One region of the Shigella sp. SIG3 genome, then DNA from elsewhere that is predicted to be linked to it. Evidence: predicted binding sites of a transcription regulator. Region 1 holds the regulator's gene; each other region holds the start of a gene.
What was found. Region 1 encodes CRP, which controls carbon source genes, mostly activating them, when cyclic AMP is high. Its sites were predicted from a motif close to ATGTGANNNNNNTCACAT; they were not measured.
Positions count from the first base shown of each region.

Region 2: the regulator CRP is predicted to act here: its motif matches at 3,330-3,347, upstream of aaeR (HTH-type transcriptional activator AaeR).
Region 3: the regulator CRP is predicted to act here: its motif matches at 4,160-4,177, upstream of deoC (deoxyribose-phosphate aldolase).
Region 4: the regulator CRP is predicted to act here: its motif matches at 5,888-5,905, upstream of bhsA (multiple stress resistance protein BhsA).

Region 1 covers NZ_JBQZXE010000003.1:29,343-37,121, reverse strand. Annotated here, with positions in the region: gene ppiA (peptidylprolyl isomerase A) at 1-32, shown strand, start outside; gene ACUU1I_RS01485 (YhfG family protein) at 137-304, shown strand; gene ACUU1I_RS01480 (putative adenosine monophosphate-protein transferase Fic) at 294-896, shown strand; gene pabA (aminodeoxychorismate synthase component 2) at 928-1,491, shown strand; gene argD (bifunctional acetylornithine/succinyldiaminopimelate transaminase) at 1,577-2,797, shown strand; gene ACUU1I_RS01465 (YccS/YhfK family putative transporter) at 2,864-4,954, opposite strand; gene crp (cAMP-activated global transcriptional regulator CRP) at 5,005-5,637, opposite strand; gene ACUU1I_RS01455 (OsmC family protein) at 5,939-6,343, shown strand; gene ACUU1I_RS01450 (phosphoribulokinase) at 6,398-7,267, opposite strand; gene ACUU1I_RS01445 (YheU family protein) at 7,321-7,539, opposite strand; gene ACUU1I_RS01440 (hydrolase) at 7,533-7,779, opposite strand, start outside.
Region 2 covers NZ_JBQZXE010000022.1:18,583-26,361, reverse strand. Annotated here, with positions in the region: gene aaeB (p-hydroxybenzoic acid efflux pump subunit AaeB) at 66-2,033, opposite strand; gene aaeA (p-hydroxybenzoic acid efflux pump subunit AaeA) at 2,039-2,971, opposite strand; gene aaeX (p-hydroxybenzoic acid efflux pump operon protein AaeX) at 2,979-3,182, opposite strand; gene aaeR (HTH-type transcriptional activator AaeR) at 3,365-4,294, shown strand; gene tldD (metalloprotease TldD) at 4,422-5,867, opposite strand; gene yhdP (AsmA2 domain-containing protein YhdP) at 6,023-7,779, opposite strand, start outside.
Region 3 covers NZ_JBQZXE010000013.1:38,451-46,229, reverse strand. Annotated here, with positions in the region: gene ACUU1I_RS04840 (patatin-like phospholipase family protein) at 1-680, shown strand, start outside; gene ACUU1I_RS04835 (metal-dependent hydrolase) at 677-1,459, shown strand; gene ACUU1I_RS04830 (YjjW family glycine radical enzyme activase) at 1,673-2,536, opposite strand; gene ACUU1I_RS04825 (YjjI family glycine radical enzyme) at 2,508-4,049, opposite strand; gene deoC (deoxyribose-phosphate aldolase) at 4,307-5,086, shown strand; gene deoA (thymidine phosphorylase) at 5,213-6,535, shown strand; gene deoB (phosphopentomutase) at 6,587-7,779, shown strand, end outside.
Region 4 covers NZ_JBQZXE010000004.1:29,813-37,591, reverse strand. Annotated here, with positions in the region: gene lpoB (penicillin-binding protein activator LpoB) at 1-161, shown strand, start outside; gene thiK (thiamine kinase) at 142-966, shown strand; gene nagZ (beta-N-acetylhexosaminidase) at 977-2,002, shown strand; gene ycfP (alpha/beta hydrolase YcfP) at 2,025-2,567, shown strand; gene ndh (NADH-quinone dehydrogenase) at 2,968-4,272, shown strand; gene ACUU1I_RS01965 (glycine zipper 2TM domain-containing protein) at 4,499-5,038, shown strand; gene comR (TetR family copper-responsive transcriptional repressor ComR) at 5,100-5,732, opposite strand; gene bhsA (multiple stress resistance protein BhsA) at 5,973-6,230, shown strand; partial or broken gene ldtC (L,D-transpeptidase LdtC) at 6,313-7,275, opposite strand; gene mfd (transcription-repair coupling factor) at 7,418-7,779, opposite strand, start outside.

The DNA of each region.
Region 1 (7,779 bases):
TAGTTATCCTTTCCGCTAAAGTCCTGCCGTAATGATTTCTCGCGCGGGCAATCTTGCCCGCGCTTCTGCTCTCCCGGCGTAACCCGGATTTGCCGCTTATACTTGTGGCAAATGGACACGTTCAGGGAGGCATCAAGTGAAGAAACTCACCGATAAGCAAAAGTCCCGTCTCTGGGAGCTTCAGCGTAATCGTAATTTCCAGGCCAGTCGCCGTCTTGAAGGCGTCGAGATGCCTTTAGTCACTCTTACTGCCGCAGAGGCTTTAGCGCGCCTTGAAGAGCTGAGGAGGCACTATGAGCGATAAATTCGGCGAAGGGCGCGATCCGTATCTTTATCCTGGCCTTGATATCATGCGTAACCGGCTGAACATCCGCCAGCAGCAGCGGCTGGAACAGGCCGCTTACGAAATGACGGCGCTGCGTGCTGCGACCATTGAGCTTGGTCCGCTGGTGCGCGGTTTACCGCATTTGCGCACTATCCATCGCCAGCTGTACCAGGATATTTTCGACTGGGCAGGGCAACTGCGTGAAGTTGATATTTATCAGGGCGATACGCCGTTCTGCCACTTTGCTTATATCGAAAAAGAGGGCAATGCCCTGATGCAGGATCTGGAGGAAGAAGGTTATCTGGTTGGCCTGGAGAAAGCGAAGTTCGTCGAGCGGCTGGCGCATTACTATTGTGAAATCGACGTGCTGCATCCCTTCCGGGTGGGAAGTGGTCTGGCACAGCGGATCTTCTTCGAGCAACTGGCGATTCATGCCGGATATCAACTGAGCTGGCAGGGTATCGAAAAAGAGGCTTGGAATCAGGCAAATCAGAGTGGGGCAATGGGGGATCTCACCGCACTGCAGATGATATTTAGCAAAGTGGTAAGCGAAGCCGGGGAATCTGAGTAAAATAGTGCGGTTCTTTCGTACCGGAGCCGCCATGATCCTGCTTATAGATAACTACGATTCTTTTACCTGGAACCTCTACCAGTACTTTTGTGAACTGGGGGCGGATGTGCTGGTTAAGCGCAACGATGCGTTGACGCTGGCGGATATCGACGCCCTTAAACCACAAAAAATTGTCATCTCACCTGGCCCCTGTACGCCAGATGAAGCCGGGATCTCCCTTGACGTTATTCGCCACTATGCCGGGCGCTTGCCGATTCTTGGCGTCTGCCTCGGTCATCAGGCAATGGCGCAGGCATTTGGCGGCAAAGTTGTGCGCGCCGCAAAGGTCATGCACGGCAAAACCTCGCCGATTACACATAGCGGTGAGGGCGTATTTCGGGGGCTGGCAAATCCACTTACCGTGACACGCTACCATTCGCTGGTGGTGGAACCTGACTCATTACCAGCGTGCTTTGACGTGACGGCCTGGAGCGAAACCCGCGAGATTATGGGGATTCGCCATCGCCAGTGGGATCTGGAAGGTGTGCAGTTCCATCCAGAAAGTATTCTTAGCGAACAAGGACATCAACTGCTGGCTAATTTCCTGCATCTCTGATTTCCGATTGCCATTCAGTGATTTTTTATGCATATTTTGTGATTATAATTTCATATTTATTTATGCGTAACAGGGTGATCATGAGATGGCAATTGAACAAACAGCAATTACACGCGCGACTTTCGATGAAGTGATCCTGCCGATTTATGCTCCGGCAGAGTTTATTCCGGTAAAAGGTCAGGGCAGCCGAATCTGGGATCAGCAAGGCAAGGAGTATGTCGATTTCGCGGGTGGCATTGCAGTTACGGCGTTGGGCCATTGCCATCCTGCGCTGGTGAACGCGTTAAAAACCCAGGGCGAAACTCTGTGGCATATCAGTAACGTTTTCACCAATGAACCGGCGCTGCGTCTTGGGCGCAAACTGATTGAGGCGACGTTTGCCGAACGCGTGGTGTTTATGAACTCCGGCACGGAAGCTAACGAAACCGCCTTTAAACTGGCACGCCATTACGCCTGTGTGCGTCATAGCCCGTTCAAAACCAAAATTATTGCCTTCCATAACGCTTTTCATGGTCGCTCGCTGTTTACCGTTTCGGTGGGTGGGCAGCCAAAATATTCCGACGGCTTTGGGCCGCAACCGGCAGACATCATCCACGTTCCCTTTAACGATCTCCATGCAGTGAAAGCGGTGATGGATGATCACACCTGTGCGGTGGTGGTTGAGCCGATCCAGGGCGAGGGCGGTGTGACGGCAGCGACGCCAGAGTTTTTGCAGGGCTTGCGCGAGCTGTGCGATCAACATCAGGTATTATTGGTGTTTGATGAAGTGCAGTGCGGGATGGGGCGGACTGGCGATTTGTTTGCTTACAGGTACTACGGTGTGACGCCGGATATTCTGACTTCTGCGAAAGCGTTAGGCGGCGGCTTCCCGATTAGCGCCATGCTGACCACGGCGGAAATTGCTTCTGCGTTTCATCCTGGTTCTCACGGTTCCACCTACGGCGGTAATCCTCTGGCCTGTGCAGTAGCGGGCGCGGCGTTTGATATCATCAATACCCCTGAAGTGCTGGAAGGCATTCAGGCGAAACGCCAGCGTTTTGTTGACCATTTGCAGAAGATCGATCAGCAGTACGATGTGTTTAGCGATATTCGCGGTATGGGGCTGTTAATTGGCGCGGAGCTGAAACCACACTACAAAGGTCGGGCGCGTGATTTCCTGTATGCGGGTGCAGAGGTTGGCGTAATGGTGCTGAATGCCGGACCGGATGTGATGCGTTTAGCACCGTCGCTGGTGGTGGAAGATGCGGATATCGATGAGGGGATGCAACGTTTCGCCCACGCGGTGGCGAAGGTGGTTGGGGCGTAAATAAGACGCATCAGGCAAAATATGTCGGATGCGGCGTGAATGCCTTATCCGATGGTTTAGCCTGTATTACGCCTTCGAATCCCGCAACTTGCGACTCAGCCAAATCCCGTGATGCGGTCGCTGACGCCATGCCATCGACGAAATGGTGTGCATGGTGTTCAGATGGCCAATAACCCGCTGTAAATGCTGCTCCAGCGTACCTGCCGCGCCTTCGTGCGGCTGCATCTCCGGCGCATCCATGATATTGGCATCGCCAGAACTACCCGGTTCGTCATACTCCAGTCGCTGCTGACAACGCTGAATGGCGATTTCACAAGACTGTAAATACTCTTGTGCCAGTTCAGGTGGCAATGCCCGGTGTTCCCGCGCCAGCGTGGTCATGGCATTAATATGCTCAACAATAAACTGGCTGTGCGTTACCCACAGTTTCATATCTGCCAGATAATGGCTGTTGAATGCCGGTTCCTGCATCGCCTGATTCAATGAGTTATACAGAGTGTTATGCGCCTGATTTACCCGCATTCTCTGCCAGGCCAGTGGCGTTGGTTGCGGGTCCTCGCTCAGAATCAAGCGAATCGCTTCCTGATAGGCTTCTAAAGCATCATGGGCGTTTTTACGCAATAACCCGCTCTGCCACTGCGGCCACAGCCAGACGGTACCACCGAAAGCAATCAAACAACCAATAATGGTATCGATAAGACGTGGAAGGATGTACTGCTCACCGTTCAGCCACAACAGTTGCAGGGTATACACTGCGGTAATAGTAAAACCGACCGTTGCCCAGCCGTAGTTTTTGCGCAATATCAGGTAGCTGGCGAGGGTGGTAATCAGCATCAACGTCAGGGTGTAACCTTCGGGAATTTTAAAGTGCAGCGCTACGCCCGCAATGATTAACCCGACCACGGTTCCCACGGAGCGATTCACAATCCTCAGACGGGTTGCGCCATAGCCATTTTGTGTCACCAGCAATACCGTCATCAGGATCCAGTACGACTTCGGCAGATGCAGCACGGTGCCCATCAGGCTGGCAACGCTTAACATCACACTGAGTCGTCCGGCATTGCGTAGCGCCGGAGACTTTAGTGACAGATAACTTTTCAGTGCCGGAAGCAACGGCATTCGCCGCTGTTTATCGGCCAGTAAGTCACGGGCATAGAGCGGTTTTTGGGTGCGCAGCACGCGGGCGATGCGGCTGAAATGCCAGTAGCAGAATTGCCCAACCGGATTATCCGGATGCTGGCGGGCGATTTTTTCCAGTGCGCCAATTTGCTTTTCCATCGTAAAACGCGTTGGCAGGCGATGGTAAAGAATGTCATCAGCCAGCACGCGCAGGCGAGCGGCGACGGTTTGCGCATTCCAGCGGATAACTTCTTCCGCATGGCTACGCTCGACCAGTTTTTGCACCTCTTCCGGCTGATGCAAACTGACCGAAATATGTTCCTGCAAATCCAGCGCCTCCTGGAAAATACGCAGCATCCGCTTGTAATCGGTATTGTTTTGCGCGGAAAGCATATGCATTTGCTGATAGCACTGAGTAATTAAATCGACCGCTTTTTGCTGGCGCACCAGCAGCGGTGGCAGCGCTTTTTCAGGATCGGTGTGCTGGGTAAGCAGGCTGTATTTGGCTTCACAATAATCTGCCAGTTCACGGTACAGCAGACTTAGTGACTCGCGCAGCGGTTGTTCGCGCCAGATCCAGAACCAAAACCAGTTAAACAATCCGTACCAGAGAGTGCCCAACGCATAGATGAGCAATGGTTCCCAGACCGGCATGTATCCCGCCAGACTGAGGGTAAAAATGGCGGCGAGCAGCGATGCAGGAAGCAATTTTGCGTGCAATGGCCCCAGCTCAGCAGTGACGCCAAGTACCAGCGTTAATCCGGTCAGCAAAAAGGGCAGGGGAACATCTTTTACCAGTAGCAGCTGTGTCAGTAAGCTACAGGTGGCAAACAGCGACGCACCAATGATTAAGTGTTTGAAAAAACGTTTATGAGGCGTATCAAGGCCCGCAATATTGCAACAGGCAGGAACGAGGGAGAAGAGCAGACCGAATCGTAATTCGCCAAGCATTAACCCAACGGCCACGGGCAAACATAGCACCAGCGTTTGTCGAAGTGCATAGTTGATATCGGGGTGATAAATCAGTCTGCGCCACATCGGGGGAAACAAAATGGCGCGCTACCAGGTAACGCGCCACTCCGACGGGATTAACGAGTGCCGTAAACGACGATGGTTTTACCGTGTGCGGAGATCAGGTTCTGATCTTCCAGCATCTTCAGAATGCGTCCCACGGTTTCACGAGAACAGCCGACAATCTGACCGATTTCCTGACGGGTAATTTTGATTTGCATACCGTCCGGGTGAGTCATAGCATCTGGTTGTTTTGCCAGGTTCAGCAGAGTCTGTGCAATGCGGCCCGTCACGTCGAGGAACGCCAGGTTGCCCACTTTCTCTGAAGTGACTTGCAGACGACGCGCCATCTGTGCAGACAGACGCATCAGAATGTCCGGGTTTACCTGAATCAATTGGCGAAATTTTTTGTACGAAATTTCAGCCACTTCACAGGCGGTTTTCGCACGTACCCATGCGCTACGTTCCTGGCCCTCTTCAAACAGGCCCAGTTCGCCAATAAAATCACCCTGATTCAGATAGGAGAGGATCATTTCTTTACCCTCTTCGTCTTTGATCAGCACTGCCACAGAGCCTTTAACGATGTAGTACAGCGTTTCCGCTTTTTCACCCTGGTGAATAAGCGTGCTCTTGGATGGGTACTTATGAATGTGGCAATGAGACAAGAACCATTCGAGAGTCGGGTCTGTTTGCGGTTTGCCAAGCACCATGCGCGGTTATCCTCTGTTATAAGCTTTCTCCAGAGCCAGATAACGCCGCTGTCTCTGGATTGCCGAAATATGCTTCCCGCTACCTGGGAAGGGGCTATCAACTGTACTGCACGGTAATGTGACGTCCTTTGCATACATGCAGTACATCAATGTATTACTGTAGCATCCTGACTGTTTTAGCATAGCTTTCGCTTTGTGTCTCCTGGTGTCTCGCTTCAGCATGACCCAGGTCGCCTTCCGTTGCGCGATTTGGTTAGTACGCGTACTCTGTCAGGAAAATTGACGCAGTGGAGTAGCAAAAATGCAAGCGCGAGTGAAGTGGGTCGAAGGGTTAACTTTTCTGGGCGAATCCGCCTCTGGTCACCAGATTTTAATGGACGGCAACTCAGGCGATAAAGCACCAAGTCCGATGGAAATGGTGTTGATGGCGGCGGGTGGTTGCAGTGCCATCGATGTGGTTTCGATCCTGCAAAAAGGGCGTCAGGATGTGGTCGATTGTGAAGTAAAATTGACCTCTGAACGCCGCGAAGAGGCACCACGCCTGTTTACGCACATTAATCTGCATTTTATCGTCACCGGTCGCGACCTGAAAGACGCAGCGGTTGCGCGTGCGGTTGATCTCTCTGCCGAGAAATATTGTTCAGTGGCGTTGATGCTGGAAAAAGCGGTGAATATTACTCACTCGTATGAAGTGGTTGCCGCGTGACTTAACTATCCCGTTGTGAAGCCGGATAGTATTTTATCCGGCATAATAGCAAAGTTACTCGATTTTCTTTCCTTCCATCAATCGTTGCACCAGCAGCAGCATAATTAATTCCATTGCCAGCCCCATTTTGCCGCCAGGTACCACTAACGTATTGATGTGGGAAATGAATGAGCCTTGCAACATCGCCAGCAGCCAAGGGAAATCGATCCCTTCCAGATTACGAAAATGGATCACCACAAAGCTTTCATCCAGCGACGGGATACCTTTTGCCGCGAACGGGTTTGAAGTGTCGACGGTGGGAACGCGCTGGAAGTTAAGATGGGTGCGGGAAAACTGCGGTGTGATGTAGTTGATATAGTCTTCCATTGAACGCACTACCGAGTCCATCACTGCTTCTCGTGAGTGCCCGCGCTCGCTGGTGTCGCGGATCAGTTTTTGAATCCACTCAAGGTTAACGATAGGCACTACGCCGACCAGTAAGTCCACATGCTGCGCAACGTTATGCTGTGGCGTGACTACGCCGCCGTGTAAACCTTCATAAAACAGTACATCAGTGGGTTCTGGTAAAGGTTGCCAGGGGGTGAATGTTCCCGGTACCTGATTCCAGGGTACGGCTTCGTCGTAGGTATGCAGATATTTGCGAGATTTCCCTTTGCCGCTCTGACCGTATTCAATGAAGGTTTGTTCCAGCAGGCCGAAGTCGTTCGCTTCGGGGCCGAAGTAGCTGATATGCCGCCCGGCGTCGCGCGCTTTGCGGATCGCCATGTCCATTTCCGGGCGGGTGTAACGGTGAAAACTGTCGCCTTCCACCTCAGCTGCATGCAGATTTAACTGCGCGAATATTTTACGAAACGCGAGGCTGGTGGTGGTGGTCCCCGCGCCGCTGGATCCTGTTACCGCAATGACCGGATGTTTGGCAGACATAGTAACTCCATGACTTAGCTATCACTATTATCTCGTCCGCCGACGGTTGCAGGTTATTCGCGAAACTGACTGCGCGGCATAATATTGACCGTTTCGTGCAGTTCCGACCATACCAGCACCGCTTCTCCGCACTGTAGCTGGCGTTTGACGTCGGCGACTTTCTGTTCAAGTGTACGCTCATGTTCACCATAATCGGTGCCTTCACGTAACACAAAGCTTTCAATTAAATTTTCCAGCGTTTCGGGGGAGAGGTCTTGCCACGGAATCAACATGATTTCGCCTCCAGATACGTTGTTAACCAGTCAGGAATGCGTGACTCCAGCCACATTTGCGGATGAAGTAATGTACCGCCAATAAAGCCAACATGACCGCCATGTTCAGTCAGTTGATACTCCACCTGCGAGGGGAGACTTTCCGGTTTTGGGATCACCTGATGATCCATAAACGGATCGTCTTTGGCGTGAATAATCAGCGTCGGTTTGGCGATCCGGTTCAGCATCGGCATGGCGCTA
Region 2 (7,779 bases), on a different contig from region 1:
GAGTTCTGCCGTGCATCGCTAAGTATAGCCATGAAAAAACCGACGCTTTTGGCGTCGGTTTTGACTTAACTATCGGTCAACGCATGTTGATACTTATGGAGCATCCCCGCCAGCCGATGAACCGGTTCCGTCACCTGCGGTGGCGCTTGCCAGATGCGTAGCTTTTCCTGGTAGATTTCCAGTTCTTCCAGCAACTGGCCAAAGTACCGACGACGTTTATCATCGCTACGGGCAGATATCACATGGTCTGCTGTGCGGCGCATTTGTCGGTGAAACGCCGATAAATCCTCGTTAACCGGGATCGGCGCATCACGCAGGCGCTGGTGCGCGATAATCATCGTCAGCGCCAGGCGAAATTTCGGCAAATCCCCTGGGAACTTATTCATCAGCAAAAACAGCTGCTGATAAAGTGCCGGGAGGTGGTTCTCTTTACGACGTGCCACATTGGTAGTCATCGCGGAAACAGCGGCAGAAACAAACTGATTAAGCAGTACACGTCCAGTCCTGTCGCGCGATTTATCCCGCACCAGCAAAATAACGGTGAACGCGAGCACACAGCCGACGATTTGCCCTAATGCGCTGTCGAGAAACTGACTGAAATGGAAAGTCATCGGGTTATCCAGCACGATAATATTTATGGTGCTGGCCAGTGCCCCCATCGAGCCCAGTCGCCGTTTCTGTACTTCTATACCGAGGAAGAATCCCAGCACTGCCAGGCTAATACACAGCAGCAACATGCTCTGTTGGGTATTAGGGATAATCACCAAAAAGTAGAGCAGCCCTAACGGCAGCGCGGCCAGCGTCCCATAGATAAAGTCGATCGCCACCATGCGTGGATTCGGCAAACGCATTGCCAGTGACGTCACGACCGCAATCATCACCATTGCACCACTGCCGGAAGTCCAGCCCGTCCACAGCCAGAAAAGCGTGCCCAGAATGCAGGAAAGTGTGGTTCGCCAGAAGTTAACCATTGCATGATGACGTTCGGCTGACTCTACTTTTACTTCCGGTTCGCCTTGCAGGATCTCTTCTTCGGTGGCGTTGATTTTTGTGTTACTGATAACGCCGCGCTTGAGAAGCTGATAACGCGTTGCCGCCGCGACCCAGCTATAAATGGTGACAGGCGTTTCCCGTTCCCCGGTCCAGGCGATAACTCTCCGCAGGCGTTTGAGCTGCTTGTGGACGTCCTGCGCGGTTTCTACCGGCGTGTCAAAAAATTCGCGGAAAGTATCAGTGATCAATTCCGGGCGCGTATTCTGAATAAGATAAGTTTCGCAGGATTGGGTAATCAGCGTCAGCGATAGCGTATTGATCGCTTTTAAACGTCGATTGGCCCGCGCCCAGCGGGAAGATTCCATATTCAGGTTGCTGCGCATGCCTTGTAGTGCCGTGGTGCGTCGCACCAGGTCGCCCCAGGCTTTATCGACAACTTCACCATCGCCATGCTTGATACAGAGTTGCATTAATTGATATTGCGCGACCAGCAAACTTTCCAGCTCTCGATCTACTTCTTGTTTGATCGATCGCGGAGAAAAGAGCAAATCCGCCATAATCGCACACACAATACCGATAACGATCTCGCTACAACGTTCGACGGCAAACTGCGGCGTAAGCAATGGTTCCGGCTGAATGGTGATCACAATGATCAGCGCGGTATAACCGGCCAGCCCCCACGCGTACGAGTTTTCTATTCGTACCAGCGAGGATATCCAGGTACAAAAACCGGCCCAGATACAGCACACCAGAATCATCAATAATGGTGCGCGGATCATCGCAATGATGATCACCAGTCCGGCAATACAGCCAATAAATGTGCCGATGATGCGCAAAAAGCCACGATAGCGAATAGCGCCAGAATACGGTTCACCTCCCGCAGCAAAGGCCGGACCGGCGGCAACAATCGCCGCTGTCAGTACCGCCCAGCGTGGCGTTTCCAGCTGGAAGTGAAAGCCAACAAACAGCGCCAGTACAATGGCGGTCGCCAGTTTTACCGCAAAGCGAATATGTTGGTTAGCAATGGAGAAAATACCCATCGTGATTAACCAAACTCACGCAGGCGATGGGCCATTTTACGGAAGAACGAATCCTGGCTTTCGTCGCGATCTTGTTTGCCAGTGACCACCACTGTAGCAGTGGTGCCCGCAGGCCAGATGTTCTCTTGCTGGTTGTCGAGACGAATACGAACCGGAACACGTTGCGCCAAACGCACCCATTCAAGGTTAGAGTCGATGGTCGCCATCCCTTTGTCGTCACGCGTGCTGCTGGCGTTGGTGACCCCAGCGGCAACACTATCAACAGTCCCTTTCAGCACTTTGTTACTGCCAAGCGGCGTGATCTCTGCACGATACCCCGGACGCACCCCTTCCAGCTTAGTTTCTTCCATATAGGCCAGTACATAGAAGGAGTTCTGTTTCACCAGCGCAACCGCCGTTGATCCTCGAGTAATAAACTCACCGGTATAGACGTTGAGGTTGGTCACCCAGCCATCTGCTGGCGCTCGGATCACCGTGCGTTCAAGATCCAGTTTTGCCAGATCGCGGGTCGCCTGCGCTTTCGCTAACTGATGCAGAACCGTTTGTAGTACGTTGTTAGCCTGGTCGATCTCTTCGCGAGACATCGCCTGCACACCGAGACGGTTACGACGTCCGGCCTCCTGGCGTTTCTCCTGTGCCAGTACCTGATAATAAGCAACATCGGCTTGCGCTTCCTCAAGCGCCTTTTGATAGCGCGGCTGGTCGATGGTGAACAGTATCTGTCCTTTTTTCACCAGCTGGTTATCATGAACATTCACCTGGGTAATGAGTCCAGAAACGTCCGGCGCGATCGCAACGACGTCAGCGCTAAAGCGCGCGTCACGCGTCCAGGGGGATTCGGTGTAATAGACCCAGGCATTAAAAATTGCGATGAAGGCCAGAATGACTAATACGACCGTGATGGCCGTACGGGAGAATTTTCTTATTAGTGTTTTCACTTCAACCTCAAACGAACAGTCGCGATATCAAATAAAACAAGCAGCAATAGAGCGCGGTGTTGAACAACGCCGGATGCCAGACAAAGTCGTAGATACCTGTTGGCACAAGTACCCGGCGCACCAGCCAGAAAATCGCCAGTGATAAAAGCAATTCAAAAAATATCGGTGGGAAGGACAGCCCAAACACCACGATAACGGGAAACAGACTCATGTTGACCTTGGTTGTATAGAGAGAGCAGGCGTTATTATTTTCAGCATCTGTCGCCGCAGAGAAGGGCATGGAAAGCCGGGCGAGAGCAACATTGCTGTAGATTGATATTTAATATATTAGCGTAACTGTTATGCTGTTATCTATATTATGTGATCTAAATCACTTTTAAGTCAGAGTGAATAATGGAACGACTAAAACGCATGTCGGTGTTTGCCAAAGTAGTTGAATTTGGCTCTTTTACCGCCGCCGCCAGACAGCTACAGATGAGCGTTTCGTCCATCAGTCAGACGGTGTCAAAACTGGAAGATGAGTTGCAGGTAAAGCTGTTAAACCGTAGCACACGCAGCATTGGCCTGACCGAAGCCGGTAGAATTTACTACCAGGGCTGCCGTCGTATGCTTCATGAAGTGCAGGATGTTCATGAGCAACTGTATGCCTTCAATAACACCCCCATCGGGACGCTACGCATTGGCTGTTCTTCAACTATGGCACAAAATGTTCTCGCCGGGCTGACAGCCAAAATGCTGAAAGAATACCCAGGTTTGAGCGCCAATCTGGTTACCGGAATTCCAGCCCCCGACCTGATTGCCGACGGTCTGGATGTGGTGATCCGCGTCGGCGCGTTGCAGGATTCCAGCCTGTTTTCCCGCCGTCTTGGCGCGATGCCAATGGTGGTGTGCGCCGCGAAAAGCTATCTCACACAATACGGCATACCGGAAAAACCCGCCGATTTAAGTAGCCATTCATGGCTTGAATACAGCGTGCGGCCCGACAATGAATTTGAACTGATTGCACCGGAAGGGATCTCGACTCGCCTGATCCCGCAAGGGAGATTTGTGACTAATGATCCGATGACGCTGGTGCGCTGGCTAACGGCGGGTGCCGGGATCGCCTACGTGCCGCTGATGTGGGTGATCAACGAGATCAATCGTGGGGAGCTGGAGATCCTGCTGCCGCGTTATCAGTCAGATCCACGCCCGGTTTATGCGTTATATACCGAAAAAGATAAGCTGCCGCTGAAGGTACAGGTCGTGATCAACTCGCTGACGGATTATTTTGTTGAGGTCGGTAAATTGTTTCAGGAGATGCACGGGCGCGGGAAAGAGAAGTAATTCATATTGTACTGTTACGTTCTACAAACCTGTGCCAACGGGTTCCCCTCACCCTAACCCCAGAGGAGCGAGGGGACCGTTCGTGCACGTAGAAAGATTAATTATCCTTCTGAAAATAATGAAATTATTACGCAGTACCGCCAACAGTCAGGTTATCGACTTTCAACGTTGGCTGGCCCACGCCAACCGGCAAACTTTGCCCTTCTTTACCGCAGACACCCACGCCGTTATCCAGTTTCAGGTCGTTGCCAACCATCGAAATCTGCTGCATGGTTTCGATACCGGAACCAATCAACGTTGCGCCTTTCACCGGCTTCGTTACTTTACCGTTTTCAATCAGATATGCTTCTGAAGTGGAGAAAACGAATTTGCCGGAGGTGATATCCACCTGACCGCCACCAAAGTTCGGTGCATAGATACCGTACTCAACGGATTCAATAATTTCTTGCGGGGTCGATTTACCCGGCAGCATATAGGTGTTGGTCATACGCGGCATGGGCAGATGGGCGTAGGATTCACGGCGACCGTTGCCAGTCGGCGTCATCCCCATCAAACGCGCGTTGAGTTTATCCTGCATGTAGCCTTTCAGAATGCCGTTCTCAATCAGCACGTTGTACTGGCCTGGCGTACCTTCGTCATCAATCGCCACCGAACCACGGCGATCGACCATCGTGCCGTCATCAACCACGGTACACAGTTCTGAAGCCACCAGCTCCCCGACCTGTCCACTAAATACTGAAGTGCCACGGCGGTTGAAGTCGCCTTCCAGACCGTGACCTACCGCTTCATGCAACAGCACGCCCGGCCAACCTGCGCCAAGTACTACCGGCATGGTGCCCGCTGGTGCAGCAACGGCAGAAAGATTGACCAGCGCCATACGCACTGCTTCTTTTGCCCATGCATCCGCACGGACTTCGCCGTCAAGATCGGCAAGGAAGAACTCATAACTAAAACGACCGCCGCCGCCACTGGCACCGCGTTCGCGTTTGCCATCTTCTTCGACCAGAACGCTCACGGAAAGACGCACCAGCGGACGGACATCCGCCGCTAGCGTGCCGTCGGTGGCCGCAACCAGAATTAATTCATAGACACCACTGAGGCTGGCAGTCACTTCCTGTACGCGCTTGTCCGCTTCGCGAGCAACCTTATCGACGCGACGCAGGATATCCAGCTTCTCTTCACGGCTCATGCTTTGCAGCGGATCTACCGAGGTATACAACGGGCTATGCTCTACCGCGCCCAGCGTCTGTACTTTGCCATCACCACTATCACGGACGATGGTGCGCGCCGCTTGCGCACTCTGTTCCAGCGCCAGCAGGCTGATTTGGTCAGCGTAAGCAAATCCGGTTTTTTCACCGCTGATTGCACGCACGCCAACGCCCTGATCGATGTTGTAAGAACCATCTTTAATAATGCGGTCTTCTAAAACCCAGGATTCGTGATAGCTCGACTGAAAATAGAGATCGCCATAATCAAGGCGACGTTCGGCCAGTTGACCGAGGATCGCGAACAAGTCCTGATGTTTCAGGCCGTTCGCCGCTAGCAATTGTTCACTTACCAGGTTCAGACTCATCGTTTTTGCTACTCGTTAGTTACTGCAGTAGAGGATTTTTTACGGCTGCCGGATGCGGCGTGAACGCCCTATCCGGCCTACAGTTATGTTCCGGCTCGTTGGCCTTTGGCAACGATTATCATATGAGATTGGGGCAATTACGCGCCCTCGTCAAATCATTGCGCTTTTTCTTTACGCGGTTGGCGCAACACTTCGTTGATTTGCGGATCATCCAGCGGACCCGAAATGTGATAGCGCAAAATGGAGACTTTGCTCCACAGCGGCCCCAGCACTTTACTGGCGGCAAACACTGCCGCGCCAACAATGGGGTTAACCGCAAAAGCCGCAGCCACGCCCACCGTCGCAGAAATCTCTGGTGCGACAACCGCTTCCATATTCAGGTCTCGACGTACCAGATTTACCGACCCTTTCATGGCGATATCCGCCTCCAGGCCATCCACCAGCGTGTCGTCGGTGTGCATAACGCCGTCTTTAATCCACGCGGTGCTGCGAATGGAGTCAAAATAGAACCCTTCGCCAAAAGTGTCTCTGAAATCAAAACGCAGCTTACGCATCAGGGCATCTACGCTCAATAAGCGCAGCAATTGCCCGGCATGTCCGGTATTGATTTCGGTAATTTCGCCTTTACCCAGTTGAGTATGAATGATGCCATTCAACGTCGCTTCATCTGGCTGCCAGGGTGCTTTGCGCCAGTGTAAATCGTAATCCACATTAAATGACGACTGGCGTATGGGCGTCGTGACACCAAAAAATTCTGCGGCGGCATCAATTTTCTGCCCACGCAGTTTTCCTTTCAGCGAGGTACGTTCATTCCCCGGATTATTAACCCATTCACCATCGGCAGTAAGCCGCGAGAAACCAGTATCAATCAGTCCATTGGTCAGCGTTAACGTATCGCCAGAAATGGTGATATCACTGTCAATGCGACCGAATTTTTGCCCCCAGAACCAGCACTCTGTGCATCGTATTTGTGCGTCCGGCCAGCCACGGAAGTTAATGCGCTCCGTTGTCGGGAAAGGTGATGACGGCGTTGAATCACCACGAGCTTTCGCCACGCTCGGGTTGTAATAAAGATATTTGATATTCGCCAGCCACGGCGCGTTATTACGCATCGCTAGCGTGGCGTTGATTTCACGCCCTTGCGCCTCAACCAGGGTGCCATTTGCCGTCGGTTGCGAAACAATACTCAGGTTATTCCATTGCTGATTTCCCAGTGACAACATAGGCGTACGTAATGTTATGTGTTGTGGGAAACTCGCTGCACCACCGACACTCTCCGCAGCGCCTTTCTGGAACAGGGCCAGCCACTCGGCACCATTCATCGGCGGCATATTAAGTTCAACGCCACTTTGTTCCGGCAACGGCGGGAGCGTTTTACTGTCTGCCGCCCAAATAGCACGATCGAGCGTCAGCTTTTGACCAAGCAACCAGCGGCTATTGAAATGGTTATCCGCACCAGCCTGTCCGGTTAATTCAAAGCTGTTGAGATTGCCATCAACCTTAACGTTTACCGCTAGTGGTTCACCCGCAGGTTTGGCTAACGGTGAAGGTAAGTGACTACTCACATTATTCAGATCGCCGTTCAGCTCTACGTTATAGGTCGCGCCAGCATGATAAGGCAGATCAATGCCCACTTTACCATCCCACGCCACGCTGCCACTCAATGCTTCGTTCACCGCTTCAGGCAGAACGCCGGTTTTCGCCGGTTGCCAGTTACCGTTGAGATTCACCGCAACCTGGTAGGCTTTTGCCCCTTCTTTGGTGGAAAAATCCACGTTCAACGGCTGATTAAACCAGCTTGCTGTCAGTGGTTCACTTTGCAGATCGCCATTGATAAAGCTGAATTTACCGCTCAAATTTTTCAGGATGCTGTCGAGTGGTTTGATAAACAGACTGTTATTACGCAGCGTCA
Region 3 (7,779 bases), on a different contig from region 1:
AATCGTTTTATATGTGCGCCTGTCGTCAGGATGACTACGCGCCGAATTACTTTTTACCAACCAAACAAAACTGGCTGGATGTGATTCGCGCCTCCAGTGCGATACCTGGCTTTTATCGTAGCGGAGTGTCGCTGGAAGGCATTAACTACCTGGATGGCGGGATCAGTGATGCGATTCCGGTTAAAGAGGCGGCAAGGCAGGGCGCTAAAACGTTGGTCGTCATCCGCACTGTGCCGTCACAAATGTACTACACGCCGCAGTGGTTCAAACGCATGGAACGCTGGCTGGGTGACAGTAGCCTGCAGCCGCTGGTCAATCTGGTGCAGCATCATGAAACCAGCTATCGTGACATTCAGCAATTTATTGAGAAACCACCGGGCAAGCTGCGGATATCCGAAATTTATCCGCCGAAGCCATTACATAGTATCGCGCTTGGCAGTCGGATTCCGGCGCTGCGTGAAGACTATAAACTTGGGCGTTTATGCGGTCGTTATTTCCTCGCCACGGTTGGCAAGCTATTAACTGAAAAAGCGCCGCTTACCCGCCATCTGGTGCCAGTGGTGACGCCGGAATCGATTGTCATTCCGCCTGCGCCAGTCGCCAACGATACGCTGGTTGCCGAAGTGAGCGACGCTCCGCAGGCGAACGACCCGACATTTAACAATGAGGATCTGGCTTGATTTGCCGTTTTATCGACACTCACTGCCATTTTGATTTCCCGCCTTTTATTGGCGATGAAGAGGCCAGCCTGCAACGCGCGGCACAAGCGGGCGTAGGCAAGATCATTGTTCCGGCGACAGAGGCGGAAAATTTTGCCCGCGTGCAGGCGTTAGCGGAAAATTATCAACCGCTGTATGCCGCATTGGGCTTGCATCCTGGTATGTTGGAAAAACATAGCGATGTGTCTCTTGAGCAGCTACAGCAGGCGCTGGAAAGGCGTCCGGCGAAGGTGGTGGCGGTGGGGGAGATCGGTCTGGATCTCTTCGGCGACGATCCGCAATTTGAGAGGCAGCAGTGGTTACTCGACGAACAACTGAAACTGGCGAAACGCTACGATCTGCCGGTGATCCTGCATTCACGGCGCACGCACGACAAACTGGCGATGCATCTTAAACGCCACGATTTGCCGCGTGCTGGTGTTGTCCACGGATTTTCTGGCAGCCAGCAACAGGCTGAACGGTTTGTACAGCTGGGCTACAAAATCGGCGTAGGCGGTACTATCACCTATCCACGCGCCAGTAAAACCCGCGATGTCATCGCAAAATTACCGCTGGCATCGTTGTTGCTGGAAACCGATGCGCCGGATATGCCGCTCAACGGTTTTCAGGGGCAGCCTAACCGCCCGGAACAGGCTGCCCGTGTGTTTGCCGTGCTTTGCGAGTTACGCCCGGAACCCGCGGATGAGATTGCCGAAGTGTTGCTTAATAACACGTATGCGGTGTTTAACGTTCGTGGGTAGTTTGCCCTTCGTAGGCAGCATCCGGCAGTCGGCGCATAATGCCTGATGCGACGCTTAACGCGTCTTATCAGGCCTACAGGTTTGTGCCGAACCGTAGGCCGGATAAGGCGTTCACGCCGCATCCGGCAGTTGGCGCACAATGCCTGATGCGACGCTTGACGCGTCTTATCAGGCCTACAAGTCTGTGCCGAACCGTAGGCCGTATCCGGCATGTCACAAATAGAGCGCCGGAAATATCAACCGGCTCACCCCGCGCACCTTTAATGCATCAGCCAACGGCTCAACGTCTTCCGGCGTGGCGCTCGCCCAGCTTTGCGCCTCGCCATACACGCCGTGGGCATGAAACGCGTTCAGGCGAACCGGAACATCTCCAAGTCCCTTGATAAACGCCGCCAGTTCTTCGATGTGTTGCAAATAATCCACCTGGCCTGGGATCATCAGCAAACGCAGTTCCGCCAGCTTGCCGCGCTCTGCCAGCAAATAGATGCTGCGCTTAATCTGTTGATTATCGCGTCCGGTTAATTGTTGATGACATTCGCTACCCCATGCTTTGAGATCGAGCATTGCGCCGTCACACACCGGGAGTAATTTTTCCCAGCCGGTTTCGCTCAACATACCGTTACTGTCCACCAGACAGGTGAGATGGCGCAGTTGCGGATCGTTTTTGATAGCAGTAAACAGCGCCACTACAAACGGCAGTTGGGTCGTGACTTCGCCGCCGCTTACCGTTATCCCTTCAATAAACAGCACCGCTTTGCGCACATGGCTAAGCACTTCGTCCACGCTCATGGATTGCGCCATTGGTGTGGCATGTTGCGGACACATCTTCAGGCAGGTATCACATTGCTCGCAGACCACAGCGTTCCACACCACTTTGCCGTCAACAATCTGCAACGCCTGATGCGGACACTGTGGCACGCACTCCCCACAGTCATTGCAACGTCCCATCGTCCACGGATTGTGACAGTTTTTGCAGCGCAGATTGCAGCCCTGCAAAAACAGAGCCAGACGACTGCCTGGCCCGTCAACGCAGGAGAAGGGGATAATCTTACTGACTAAAGCGCATCTGCTGTTCATGGCTTATCACGCGCGGCTGGCGTTCCAGAATACGAGTGTTGCGTGCGGCTTCTTCGCCCAGCCAGGTGGTGTTGGTGCGTGAACCTTCGGCGCGATATTTTTCTAAATCCGACAAACGCACCATATAACCGGTAACGCGAACCAGATCGTTACCGCTGACATTGGCGGTAAATTCACGCATTCCGGCTTTAAAGGCACCGAGGCAAAGCTGTACCAGTGCCTGCGGGTTACGTTTGATGGTTTCGTCGAGCGTCAGAATGTCGCTGATGCCGGAATAATAATAAGCATGATGCGGGGCGACAGTTTGCAGATGGGTGATCGGATCTGGCTCATCGCCATACGGCAAACGCGCGCCCGGCGTGGTGCCGATATCGGAACTGATCCCCGACTGTGCGTGTAACATGGCGCGTTTTTGCCAGCCATATTTCACGGGGGTATTGGCGACAAACTCCGCCAGTTGCGCGCTGATGCGATAACCCACTTCATTTGCGGCGGCTTCTTTACCGTAGCGCGCGGCAATCCCTTCTTTCTCACACAGCAAGTTAACCGCTTCCGCCAGCCCATACATGCCAAACATTGGCACAAAACGTTCAGGGTTAATCAGCCCTTCTTTCACCAGGAAGCTATTCTCAAAGAAGTGTGATTGTTGATAGAGGAATTCACACCGCGTATCGATGATGGCGATCTGCTGCTGGCAGTAGTGCGGTAGAGTGCGCGTAAAGAAGTCATCCAGCGATTCGCTGCGCTCGGCAATGGCTTTCAGGTTAAGGCGTACCAGCGTGCTGCCACCACCCGCCAGCGGCAGTGAGTTGTAACAGCTCACAATCCCGTAGCCCCCTTTTGTGAAAATTTTATCATGCACCGGACCGTTGGCGATGTGCGGTTTGCTACATTCACAGATGTTCTTCGCCACTTCCAGCAGCAGGTCATCAGGGGTGATTTCAGGATCGTAGATAAAGGTCAGGTTCGGTGAAACCTGCGCGTCTGCACGTAAGATCGCGCGGGTAATGGGCGAATCAGACGGGCCGATATTGGCGTGCATAAAGGCATCTGGCAGGGTTCTGTCGAGGTAACGCCAGAAACGTTTTATTCGAACATCGATCTCGTTTTGTGTTAGAATTCTAACATACGGTTGCAACAACGCATCCAGTTGCCCCAGGTAGACCGGCATCGATGTGACCGACGGTACGTGGTGGTAAAGAATGGTCAGCAGAGAGAGTGCGTCATCAAGATCTTTCGCGCCTTCCAGCTCCAGCCATTCGGAACCGTTCGCCAGAAAACGAGCGTAATCGGGTAAGACATAGCGCGGTTTGTACGGCGCATGACCTTCAAACATATCGCAGATTACACCTTCATCCAGCGCGCGGCGGGCTTCGGCAGGAAGCTGTGGGTAAGGCAGATTGTTTTCTGCTTCCAGTGCCAGAAAATGGCGCTTCTGCTCCGGGCTAAGCACTGGGCTGGTGACAATTTGCTGGCAACGTTGTTGCAGTGCATTTTCATGAGAAGTGGGCATCTTCTTTTCCTTTTATGCCGAAGGTGATGCGCCATTGTAAGAAGTTTCGTGATGTTCACTTTGATCCTGATGCGTTTGCCACCACTGACGCATTCATTTGAAAGTGAATTATTTGAACCAGATCGCATTACAGTGATGCAAACTTGTAAGTAGATTTCCTTAATTGTGATGTGTATCGAAGTGTGTTGCGGAGTAGATGTTAGAATACTAACAAACTCGCAAGGTGAATTTTATTGGCGACAAGCCAGGAGAATGAAATGACTGATCTGAAAGCAAGCAGCCTGCGTGCACTGAAATTGATGGACCTGACCACCCTGAATGACGACGACACCGACGAGAAAGTAATTGCTCTGTGTCATCAGGCCAAAACTCCGGTCGGCAATACCGCCGCTATCTGTATCTATCCTCGTTTTATCCCGATTGCTCGCAAAACTCTGAAAGAGCAGGGCACCCCGGAAATCCGTATCGCTACGGTAACCAACTTCCCACACGGTAACGACGACATCGAAATCGCGCTGGCAGAAACCCGTGCGGCAATCGCCTACGGTGCTGATGAAGTTGACGTGGTATTCCCGTACCGCGCGCTGATGGCGGGTGACGAGCAGGTTGGTTTTGACCTGGTGAAAGCCTGTAAAGAGGCTTGCGCGGCAGCGAATGTACTGCTGAAAGTGATCATCGAAACCGGCGAACTGAAAGACGAAGCGCTGATCCGTAAAGCGTCTGAAATCTCCATCAAAGCGGGTGCGGACTTCATCAAAACCTCTACCGGTAAAGTGGCTGTGAACGCGACGCCGGAAAGCGCTCGCATCATGATGGAAGTGATCCGTGATATGGGCGTAGAAAAAACCGTTGGTTTCAAACCGGCGGGCGGCGTGCGTACTGCGGAAGATGCGCAGAAATATCTCGCCATCGCAGATGAACTGTTCGGTGCTGACTGGGCTGATGCGCGTCACTACCGCTTTGGTGCTTCCAGCCTGCTGGCAAGCCTGCTGAAAGCGCTGGGCCACGGCGACGGTAAGAGCGCCAGCAGCTACTAAGTAAGATGCTTTACGCCTGATGCGCTGCGCTTATCAGGCCTACGAGACGTATCTACCCGTAGGCCGGATAAGGCGTAGACGCATCCGGCAAAAGCCGCCTCATACTCTTTTCCTCGGGAGGTTACCTTGTTTCTCGCACAAGAAATTATTCGTAAAAAACGTGATGGTCATGCGCTGAGCGATGAAGAAATTCGTTTCTTTATCAACGGTATTCGCGACAACACTATTTCCGAAGGGCAGATTGCCGCCCTCGCGATGACCATTTTCTTCCACGATATGACAATGCCTGAGCGTGTCTCGCTGACCATGGCGATGCGAGATTCAGGAACCGTTCTCGACTGGAAAAGCCTGCATCTGGATGGCCCGATTGTTGATAAACACTCGACCGGCGGCGTCGGCGATGTCACTTCGCTGATGTTGGGGCCGATGGTCGCAGCCTGCGGCGGCTATATTCCGATGATCTCCGGTCGCGGCCTCGGTCATACTGGCGGTACGCTCGACAAACTGGAATCCATCCCTGGCTTCGACATTTTCCCGGATGACAACCGTTTCCGCGAAATTATTAAAGACGTCGGCGTGGCGATTATCGGTCAGACCAGTTCACTGGCTCCGGCTGATAAACGTTTCTACGCGACCCGTGATATTACCGCAACCGTGGACTCCATCCCGCTGATCACTGCCTCGATCCTGGCGAAGAAACTGGCGGAAGGTCTGGACGCGCTGGTGATGGACGTGAAAGTGGGTAGCGGCGCGTTTATGCCGACCTACGAACTCTCTGAAGCCCTTGCCGAAGCGATTGTTGGCGTGGCTAACGGCGCTGGCGTGCGCACCACCGCGCTGCTCACCGACATGAATCAGGTACTGGCCTCCAGTGCAGGTAACGCGGTTGAAGTTCGTGAAGCGGTGCAGTTCCTGACGGGTGAGTATCGTAACCCGCGTCTGTTTGATGTCACGATGGTGCTGTGCGTGGAGATGCTGATCTCCGGCAAACTGGCGAAAGATGACGCCGAAGCGCGCGCGAAATTGCAGGCGGTGCTGGACAACGGTAAAGCGGCAGAAGTCTTTGGTCGTATGGTAGCGGCACAAAAAGGCCCGACCGACTTCGTTGAGAACTACGCGAAGTATCTGCCGACAGCGATGCTGACGAAAGCAGTCTATGCTGATACCGAAGGTTTTGTCAGTGAAATGGATACCCGCGCGCTGGGGATGGCAGTGGTTGCAATGGGCGGCGGTCGTCGTCAGGCATCTGACACCATCGATTACAGCGTCGGCTTTACTGATATGGCGCGTCTGGGCGACCAGGTAGACGGTCAGCGTCCGCTGGCGGTTATCCTCGCGAAAGACGAAAACAGCTGGCAGGAAGCGGCGAAAGCGGTGAAAGCGGCAATTAAACTTGCCGATAACGCACCGGAAAGCACACCAACTGTCTATCGCCGTATCAGCGAATAACGGTATACTGATCTGATCATTTAAATTTGAAGCACTGAGTACGGAGAACATATGAAACGTGCATTTATTATGGTGCTGGACTCATTCGGCATCGGCGCTACAGAAGATGCAGAACGCTTTGGTGACGTCGGGGCTGACACCCTGGGTCATATCGCAGAAGCTTGTGCCAAAGGCGAAGCTGATAATGGTCGTAAAGGGCCGCTCAATCTGCCAAATCTGATCCGTCTGGGGCTGGCGAAAGCACACGAAGGTTCTACCGGTTTCATTCCGGCGGGAATGGACGGCAACGCTGAAGTTATCGGCGCGTACGCATGGGCGCACGAAATGTCATCCGGTAAAGATACCCCGTCTGGTCACTGGGAAATCGCCGGTGTCCCGGTTCTGTTTGAGTGGGGATATTTCTCCGATCACGAAAACAGCTTCCCGCAAGAGCTGCTGGATAAACTGGTCGAACGCGCTAATCTGCCGGGTTACCTCGGTAACTGCCACTCTTCCGGTACGGTCATTCTGGATCAACTGGGCGAAGAGCACATGAAAACCGGCAAGCCGATTTTCTATACCTCCGCTGACTCCGTGTTCCAGATTGCCTGCCATGAAGAAACTTTCGGTCTGGATAAACTCTACGAACTGTGCGAAATCGCCCGTGAAGAGCTGACCAACGGCGGCTACAATATCGGTCGTGTTATCGCTCGTCCGTTTATCGGTGACAAAGCTGGTAACTTCCAGCGTACCGGTAACCGTCACGACCTGGCTGTTGAGCCGCCAGCACCGACCGTGCTGCAGAAACTGGTTGATGAAAAACACGGCCAGGTGGTTTCTGTCGGTAAAATTGCAGACATCTACGCCAACTGCGGTATCACCAAAAAAGTGAAAGCGACTGGCTTGGACGCGCTGTTTGACGCCACCATCAAAGAGATGAAAGAAGCGGGTGATAACACCATCGTCTTCACCAACTTCGTTGACTTCGACTCTTCCTGGGGCCACCGTCGCGACGTCGCCGGTTATGCTGCGGGTCTGGAACTGTTCGACCGCCGTCTGCCGGAGCTGATGTCTCTGCTGCGCGATGACGACATCCTGATCCTCACCGCTGACCACGGTTGCGATCCGACCTGGACCGGTACTGACCACACGCGTGAACACATTCCGGTACTGGTATATGGCCCGAAAGTAAAACCGGGCTCACTGGGTCACCGTGAAACCTTCGCGGATATCGGCCAGACTCTGGCAAAATATTTTGGTACTTC
Region 4 (7,779 bases), on a different contig from region 1:
GTAGTAAAGCCATAGGCATTGCCCGCAATGTCGGCGCTCATTACGTGCTGTACTCCAGCGCCTCTGGCAACGTTAACGCTCCGACCCTACAAATGCAGCTGATGCTGGTGCAGACGGGCGAAATTATCTGGTCAGGTAAAGGTGCCGTTTCGCAGCAATAATCCCATCACGCGCGACGAATTGCTGTCGCGCTTTTTCCCGCAGTTTCATCCCGTCACGACGTTTAATAGTGGGCTTAGTGGCGGTAGTTTTCTCATTGAACATCAGGGCCAGCGTTTTGTTGTGCGTCAGCCGCACGATCCTGATGCGCCGCAGTCCGCGTTCTTGCGCCAGTATCGGGCTTTATCACAACTACCCGCAAGCATTGCACCGAAGCCGCATTTATATCTCCGTGACTGGATGGTAGTCGACTATCTGCCCGGCGCGGTAAAAACGTATTTGCCGGATACCAACGAACTGGCAGGCTTGCTGTATTATCTACATCAACAACCACGTTTTGGCTGGCGAATAACGCTGTTGCCCTTACTGGAACTGTACTGGCAGCAAAGCGATCCGGCGCGGCGGACTGTGGGTTGGCTGCGAATGTTAAAACGTCTGCGCAAAGCGCGGGAACCACGACCTTTACGCTTAAGTCCATTGCATATGGATGTCCACGCCGGAAATTTAGTGCATAGCGCATCAGGGTTAAAACTCATCGACTGGGAGTATGCTGGAGATGGTGATATCGCGCTGGAACTGGCGGCGGTGTGGGTGGAAAATACTGAACAGCACCGGCAATTGGTCAATGACTATGCCACTCGCGCGAAGATTTATCCGGCGCAATTATGGCGTCAGGTCAGGCGATGGTTTCCCTGGCTGCTGATGCTCAAAGGAGGGTGGTTTGAGTACCGCTGGCGACAAACCGGCGATCAACAATTTATCAGGCTGGCCGATGACACCTGGCGGCAGCTATTAATAAAACAATAAGGAGAGCAGTGTGGGTCCAGTAATGTTGGATGTCGAAGGTTACGAACTGGACGCGGAAGAGCGTGAAATACTGGCGCATCCGCTGGTGGGAGGGCTGATTCTCTTTACGCGTAACTATCATGATCCTGCCCAGTTACGTGAACTGGTGCGCCAGATCCGCGCAGCATCGCGCAATCATCTGGTGGTGGCGGTAGATCAGGAAGGTGGACGCGTGCAGCGTTTTCGCGAAGGTTTTACCCGCTTACCGGCAGCACAATCCTTTGCTGCGCTGTTGGGAATGGAAGAGGGCGGCAAACTGGCGCAAGAGGCGGGTTGGCTGATGGCCAGCGAAATGATCGCTATGGATATTGATATCAGCTTTGCGCCAGTGCTGGATGTCGGGCATATCAGCGCGGCGATTGGCGAGCGTTCTTATCATGCCGATCCACAAAAAGCCCTGGCAATTGCCAGCCGGTTTATTGATGGTATGCATGAAGCCGGAATGAAAACGACCGGGAAACACTTCCCAGGACACGGTGCAGTAACGGCAGACTCACACAAAGAAACACCGTGCGATCCACGTCCACAAGCGGAGATTCGCGCTAAAGATATGTCGGTCTTCAGTTCCTTAATCCGCGAAAATAAACTCGACGCCATTATGCCTGCGCATGTGATCTACAGTGATGTTGATCCGCGTCCGGCGAGCGGTTCTCCCTACTGGCTGAAAACCGTTTTGCGTCAGGAACTGGGTTTTGACGGCGTGATTTTCTCTGACGATTTATCGATGGAAGGTGCCGCGATTATGGGCAGTTATGCCGAACGCGGGCAGGCATCACTGGATGCGGGTTGCGATATGATCCTGGTCTGCAATAATCGTAAAGGGGCCGTCAGCGTGTTAGATAATCTGTCACCGATCAAGGCAGAACGTGTTACACGTTTGTATCATAAAGGTTCATTTTCGCGACAGGAACTGATGGACTCGGCTCGCTGGAAAGCGATCAGCACCCGTCTGAATCAGTTACATGAACGCTGGCAGGAAGAGAAAGCAGGTCACTAACCCTGGCTTATGTGAGGAAGCGATGATTATCTATTTACACGGTTTTGACTCTAACAGTCCGGGTAACCACGAGAAAGTCTTACAATTGCAGTTTATTGACCCGGATGTACGCTTGATAAGCTACAGTACGCGGCATCCGAAACATGATATGCAGCATCTGCTTAAAGAAGTGGACAAAATGTTGCAACTGAACGTTGACGAGCGTCCGCTAATTTGCGGCGTTGGCCTGGGCGGATACTGGGCGGAACGGATTGGTTTTCTTTGCGATATCCGCCAGGTGATCTTCAACCCTAATTTGTTCCCTTATGAGAACATGGAAGGCAAGATTGATCGCCCGGAAGAGTATGCCGATATTGCCACTAAGTGTGTGACCAACTTCCGCGAGAAGAATCGCGATCGTTGTCTGGTTATTTTGTCGCGTAATGATGAAGCACTTAACAGCCAGCGGACATCTGAAGAGTTGCATCATTATTACGAGATTGTCTGGGACGAAGAGCAGACGCACAAATTCAAGAATATCTCCCCGCATTTACAGCGCATTAAAGCGTTCAAAACCCTCGGGTAAATGCCCTCGTCGCATCAGGTAACCTTGCCGGTACCTGATGCGCTCCGAATTCTGTAAGTCGGATAAGGCGTCCACGCCGCATCCGACAGTCGAGCATCAATGCCTGATGCGATGCTGCGCATCTTATCAGGACGACCAAACGCCCTCGATATACGCTTCACCCTATATTACTCTTCCGAATTTGCTCAAATAATAAACGCTATTTTTTGATCTCCCCCGGTAAAGTTGCCTATCTTTTAAGCAACAAAACTTGATTAACATCAATTTTGGTATGACCAATGCACCATTCATGTTATTCTCAATAGCGAAGAACATTTTCATTGCTGTAACCTGTTGTTAATTAAGAGCTATGTTAATAACCATTAATTAACAATTGGTTAATAAATTTAAGGGGGTCACGTTGACTACGCCATTGAAAAAGATTGTGATTGTCGGCGGCGGTGCTGGTGGGCTGGAAATGGCAACACAGCTGGGGCATAAGCTGGGACGTAAGAAAAAAGCCAAAATTACGCTGGTCGATCGTAACCACAGCCACCTGTGGAAACCACTGCTGCACGAAGTGGCGACTGGCTCGCTTGATGAAGGCGTCGATGCGTTGAGCTATCTGGCCCATGCGCGCAATCATGGTTTCCAGTTCCAGTTGGGTTCCGTCATTGATATTGATCGTGAAGCGAAAACAATCACTATTGCAGAACTACGCGACGAGAAAGGTGAACTGTTGGTTCCGGAACGTAAAATCGCCTATGACACCCTGGTCATGGCGCTGGGTAGCACCTCTAACGATTTCAATACGCCAGGCGTCAAAGAGAACTGCATTTTCCTCGATAACCCGCACCAGGCGCGTCGCTTCCACCAGGAGATGCTGAATCTGTTCCTGAAATACTCTGCCAACCTGGGCGCAAATGGCAAAGTGAACATTGCGATTGTCGGCGGCGGCGCGACGGGTGTAGAACTCTCCGCTGAATTGCACAACGCGATCAAGCAACTGCACAGCTACGGTTACAAAGGCCTGACCAACGAAGCCCTGAACGTAACGCTGGTAGAAGCGGGAGAACGTATTTTGCCTGCATTACCGCCACGTATCTCTGCTGCGGCCCACAACGAGCTAACGAAACTTGGCGTTCGCGTGCTGACGCAAACCATGGTCACCAGTGCTGATGAAGGCGGCCTGCACACTAAAGATGGCGAATATATTGAGGCTGATCTGATGGTATGGGCAGCCGGGATCAAAGCGCCAGACTTCCTGAAAGATATCGGTGGTCTTGAAACTAACCGTATCAACCAGCTGGTGGTGGAACCGACGCTGCAAACCACTCGCGATCCAGACATTTACGCTATTGGCGACTGCGCGTCATGCCCGCGTCCGGAAGGGGGCTTTGTTCCGCCGCGTGCTCAGGCTGCACACCAGATGGCGACTTGCGCAATGAACAACATTCTGGCGCAGATGAACGGTAAGCCGCTGAAAAATTATCAGTATAAAGATCATGGTTCGCTGGTATCGCTGTCGAACTTCTCCACCGTTGGTAGCCTGATGGGTAACCTGACGCGCGGCTCAATGATGATTGAAGGACGAATTGCGCGCTTTGTATATATCTCGCTATACCGAATGCATCAGATTGCGCTGCATGGTTACTTTAAAACCGGATTAATGATGCTGGTGGGGAGTATTAACCGCGTTATCCGTCCGCGTTTGAAGTTGCATTAATCGACGTACACTGGCTGATGTGGCATAAACGCCTTATCCGCCCTGGACAAATGGTACGAGCGGTAGGCCTGATAAGACGCGTTAAGCGTCGCATCAGGCATTCCTTCAGACTCCTCCGAATCCTTAAGTATTTCCAGTCATTCCCGCGCTTTTCATCTTCTGTCTGATAGCTGCTTTTCTCCTTCGCTTGCATGATTGGCATAACTGCAAAGAAGGAGGTGTTCCCGTGAATAAATCAATGTTGGCGGGTATCGGGATTGGTGTCGCAGCTGCGTTGGGCGTAGCGGCAGTGGCCAGTCTGAACGTGTTTGAACGGGGCCCGCAATACGCTCAGGTTGTTTCTGCAACCCCAATCAAGGAAACGGTTAAAACACCGCGTCAGGAGTGTCGCAACGTCACAGTGACCCATCGTCGACCGGTGCAGGATGAAAATCGCATTACCGGGTCGGTGCTCGGCGCTGTTGCTGGTGGCGTGATAGGGCATCAGTTTGGTGGTGGTCGCGGTAAAGATGTCGCCACTGTTGTGGGGGCGCTGGGTGGTGGATATGCCGGTAACCAGATCCAGGGCTCTCTCCAGGAAAGCGATACTTACACGACTACGCAACAGCGTTGTAAAACGGTGTATGACAAGTCAGAAAAAATGCTCGGTTATGATGTGACCTATAAGATTGGCGATCAGCAGGGCAAAATCCGCATGGACCGCGATCCGGGTACGCAGATCCCGCTAGATAGTAACGGGCAACTGATTTTGAATAACAAAGTATAACAAGGCTGTACTCTGCAATTTGGCCCCTCATTCGCTCAGGCTGAGGGGCTTTTTTTGCGACTTATTTCACCAGTTCGGGCCATAAACGCAAAGTCGTTCCGGCAATCTGCATCAGTTTTTCCAGCGATGCACCTTCGCGTGCGCTGATCGACATCCCCTGAATAATACAATTAAGGAATTCTGCCAGATGTGTCACGTCACAGTGGGTCGGGATTTCCCCGCGCGCTTGTCGTTGACATAAAAACTGCTGCAAAGTGCGCTCTTGCATCGCATGGCGTGATTTCAACGTATTGGCGATATCTCCTGAATCTGGGGAGAGGGTGGTGCAGTTGTTGATCATGAAGCAGCCTGCCGGGGTGTCTTTGCTGGTAAAGCAGTTGGCGATGGCAGCAAAATAGTCAGCCAGCGCAGACTCCACGCTTTTCTCTTCACAAAACAGCTGTGCTTCATGCTTAGCGGCAAAACGATCGATATAGCGGTCGAGAACGGCACGAAATAACCCCTCTTTGTTGGTAAATTCCGCGTATAGCGTGGGCGCTTTGGCTCCGGTCGCTTCGACGAGGTCCGCAAGAGAAGTCGCTTCATAACCGTGTTGCCAGAACAATTTCATGGCCTTATCAAGCGCGGCATCCCTGTCGAACACTTTTGGGCGGCCACGGCTTTTTTTTACACATTGTGTTGAGTCAGTTGCCATGATGCCGTTGTACCTGGTGACTGTGAATGAAAGGTTATTATAAAAATAATCACCTCCGTTCACCAGTCCAGATCCCATAAAAATAATTGCTTTCTATTTGACTGAAATTTAAAGATTTTTAAATTAATTAATGATTGTTATAAAAAATATCTTGTATGTGATCCAGATCACATCTATCATTTAGTTATCGATCGTTAAGTAATTTCTTGCGACGTCATTCATCTGCATAAGGCCACTATTATGAAAAACGTAAAAACCCTCATCGCTGCGGCGATTTTAAGCTCCATGTCATTTGCCAACTTTGCGGCTGTCGAAGTTCAGTCAACGCCAGAAGGCCAACAAAAAGTCGGTACTATCAGTGCTAACGCGGGGACAAATCTGGGATCGCTGGAAGAGCAGCTGGCGCAAAAAGCGGATGAGATGGGCGCAAAATCTTTCCGTATTACTTCTGTAACCGGTCCGAATACCCTCCATGGAACAGCAGTAATTTATAAATAAGCATTAACCCTCATTAATGCCTGCTACTGCTGATTTTTTCCCCGCGACATGCCGTGTCGCGGGGATTTTTTTTATCCAGGATTTACAGAGTTTGTGGGCTCACTTGATGACGGCGGACATCCACCGGCATCCCGGAACGGACATCCATCACATGTTGCATCACTTCAGCGTCAGTTTGTGCTGCATCTTTAAATGATTGCATTGCGCTATTCAGCGTAATTGGCAGCAGCTGCGGATCGTCATCAATCTTCTCTGACAGCGGCTGATGTACTTCAACCAGACGCGCACCGTTTGGTTCGGCAGAGACTTTTATCGGAGTGTTGATGATATTCACTTTGGTGCCTGGGGTGACCTAGCTAAAGAGTGTTTTGATATCGTCATCCCGCAGACGAATACAGCCAGAACTTACCCGCATGCCAATGCCGAAATCGGCGTTCGTACCGTGAAGCAAATAAACGCCGCCATAGGCCGCCAGACGAATCGCATGATGGCCCATTGGGTTATCCGGTCCAGCCGGCACTACCGCAGGCAACTCAATTCCCTGTGCTTTATAACGGGCGCGGATGTTTGCCGTTGGCGTCCAGGTTGGGTTTGCACGTTTGTCTGAAACGGTGGTCACCATTGTCGGTGTCAGCGTGTCACCACCTAACTGACCAATACCTATTGGATACACGGTTACCGAATTTTTACCCGGCGGGTAGTAATAGAGACGCAGCTCCGCAATGTTGATCACAATGCCTTCGCGCGGCGCGTCTGGAAGTAGGGTTGGCAACGGGATCGTTAACACGCTGCCCGCGCGCGGTACGTAAGGATCAACGCCGGGGTTAGCCTGTAACAGAGCGAGAAAGCCGACGTTATATTTTTTGGCGATGGCTTCCAGAGAACCACCGTCATTTTCCACCACATGAAATTTGTTTTCGCCAACCAGACGACTGCTCGCTGGCGGCAGCGGCCAGGTGTTGGCTTTTGCCGGTAGCGCCAGCGCCACGGCAGCGGCGAACGTAAAAAACGTTAGCCAGCGAGAAAAACGCGTTTTGATCATCACCAAAAATCCATAATAAATATAAGGTTATTGTAATAAACAGATAAGCCTGAATTATGGATGGTGACAGTGTCGGATAGTGCAGGAAAGTGCAAAGAATTTGTAAATGTTGCAGATGGGGGCGCAGAAACGCCCCCGATTTACATTAAGCGATCGCGTTCTCTTCCAGTTCACGCATAAACTGGCGTACCCATTCGATACGCGTTTTCCGCTCACTCAAATCCTGAATAAATTTCAGGCGCGTCGGACCATCAAGGCGGTAATGCTGCGGCTGTTTTTGCAGCAAACCAATCAACCAGGCCGGATTAACGTGATTCTTCTCGGCAAATTCGATCATCCCGCCTTTCTCATTACCTTCCAGCTTCCTGATCCCCAGTTTCTGCGCTTGCTGGCGCAGACGGGCAATATCCAGCAGGGTACGCGCCGGATCTGGCAGCAGGCCGAAGCGATCGATAAGCTCGACTTTGATCTCTTCCAGTTCGTTTTCCGTTTTGGCGCTGGCAATAC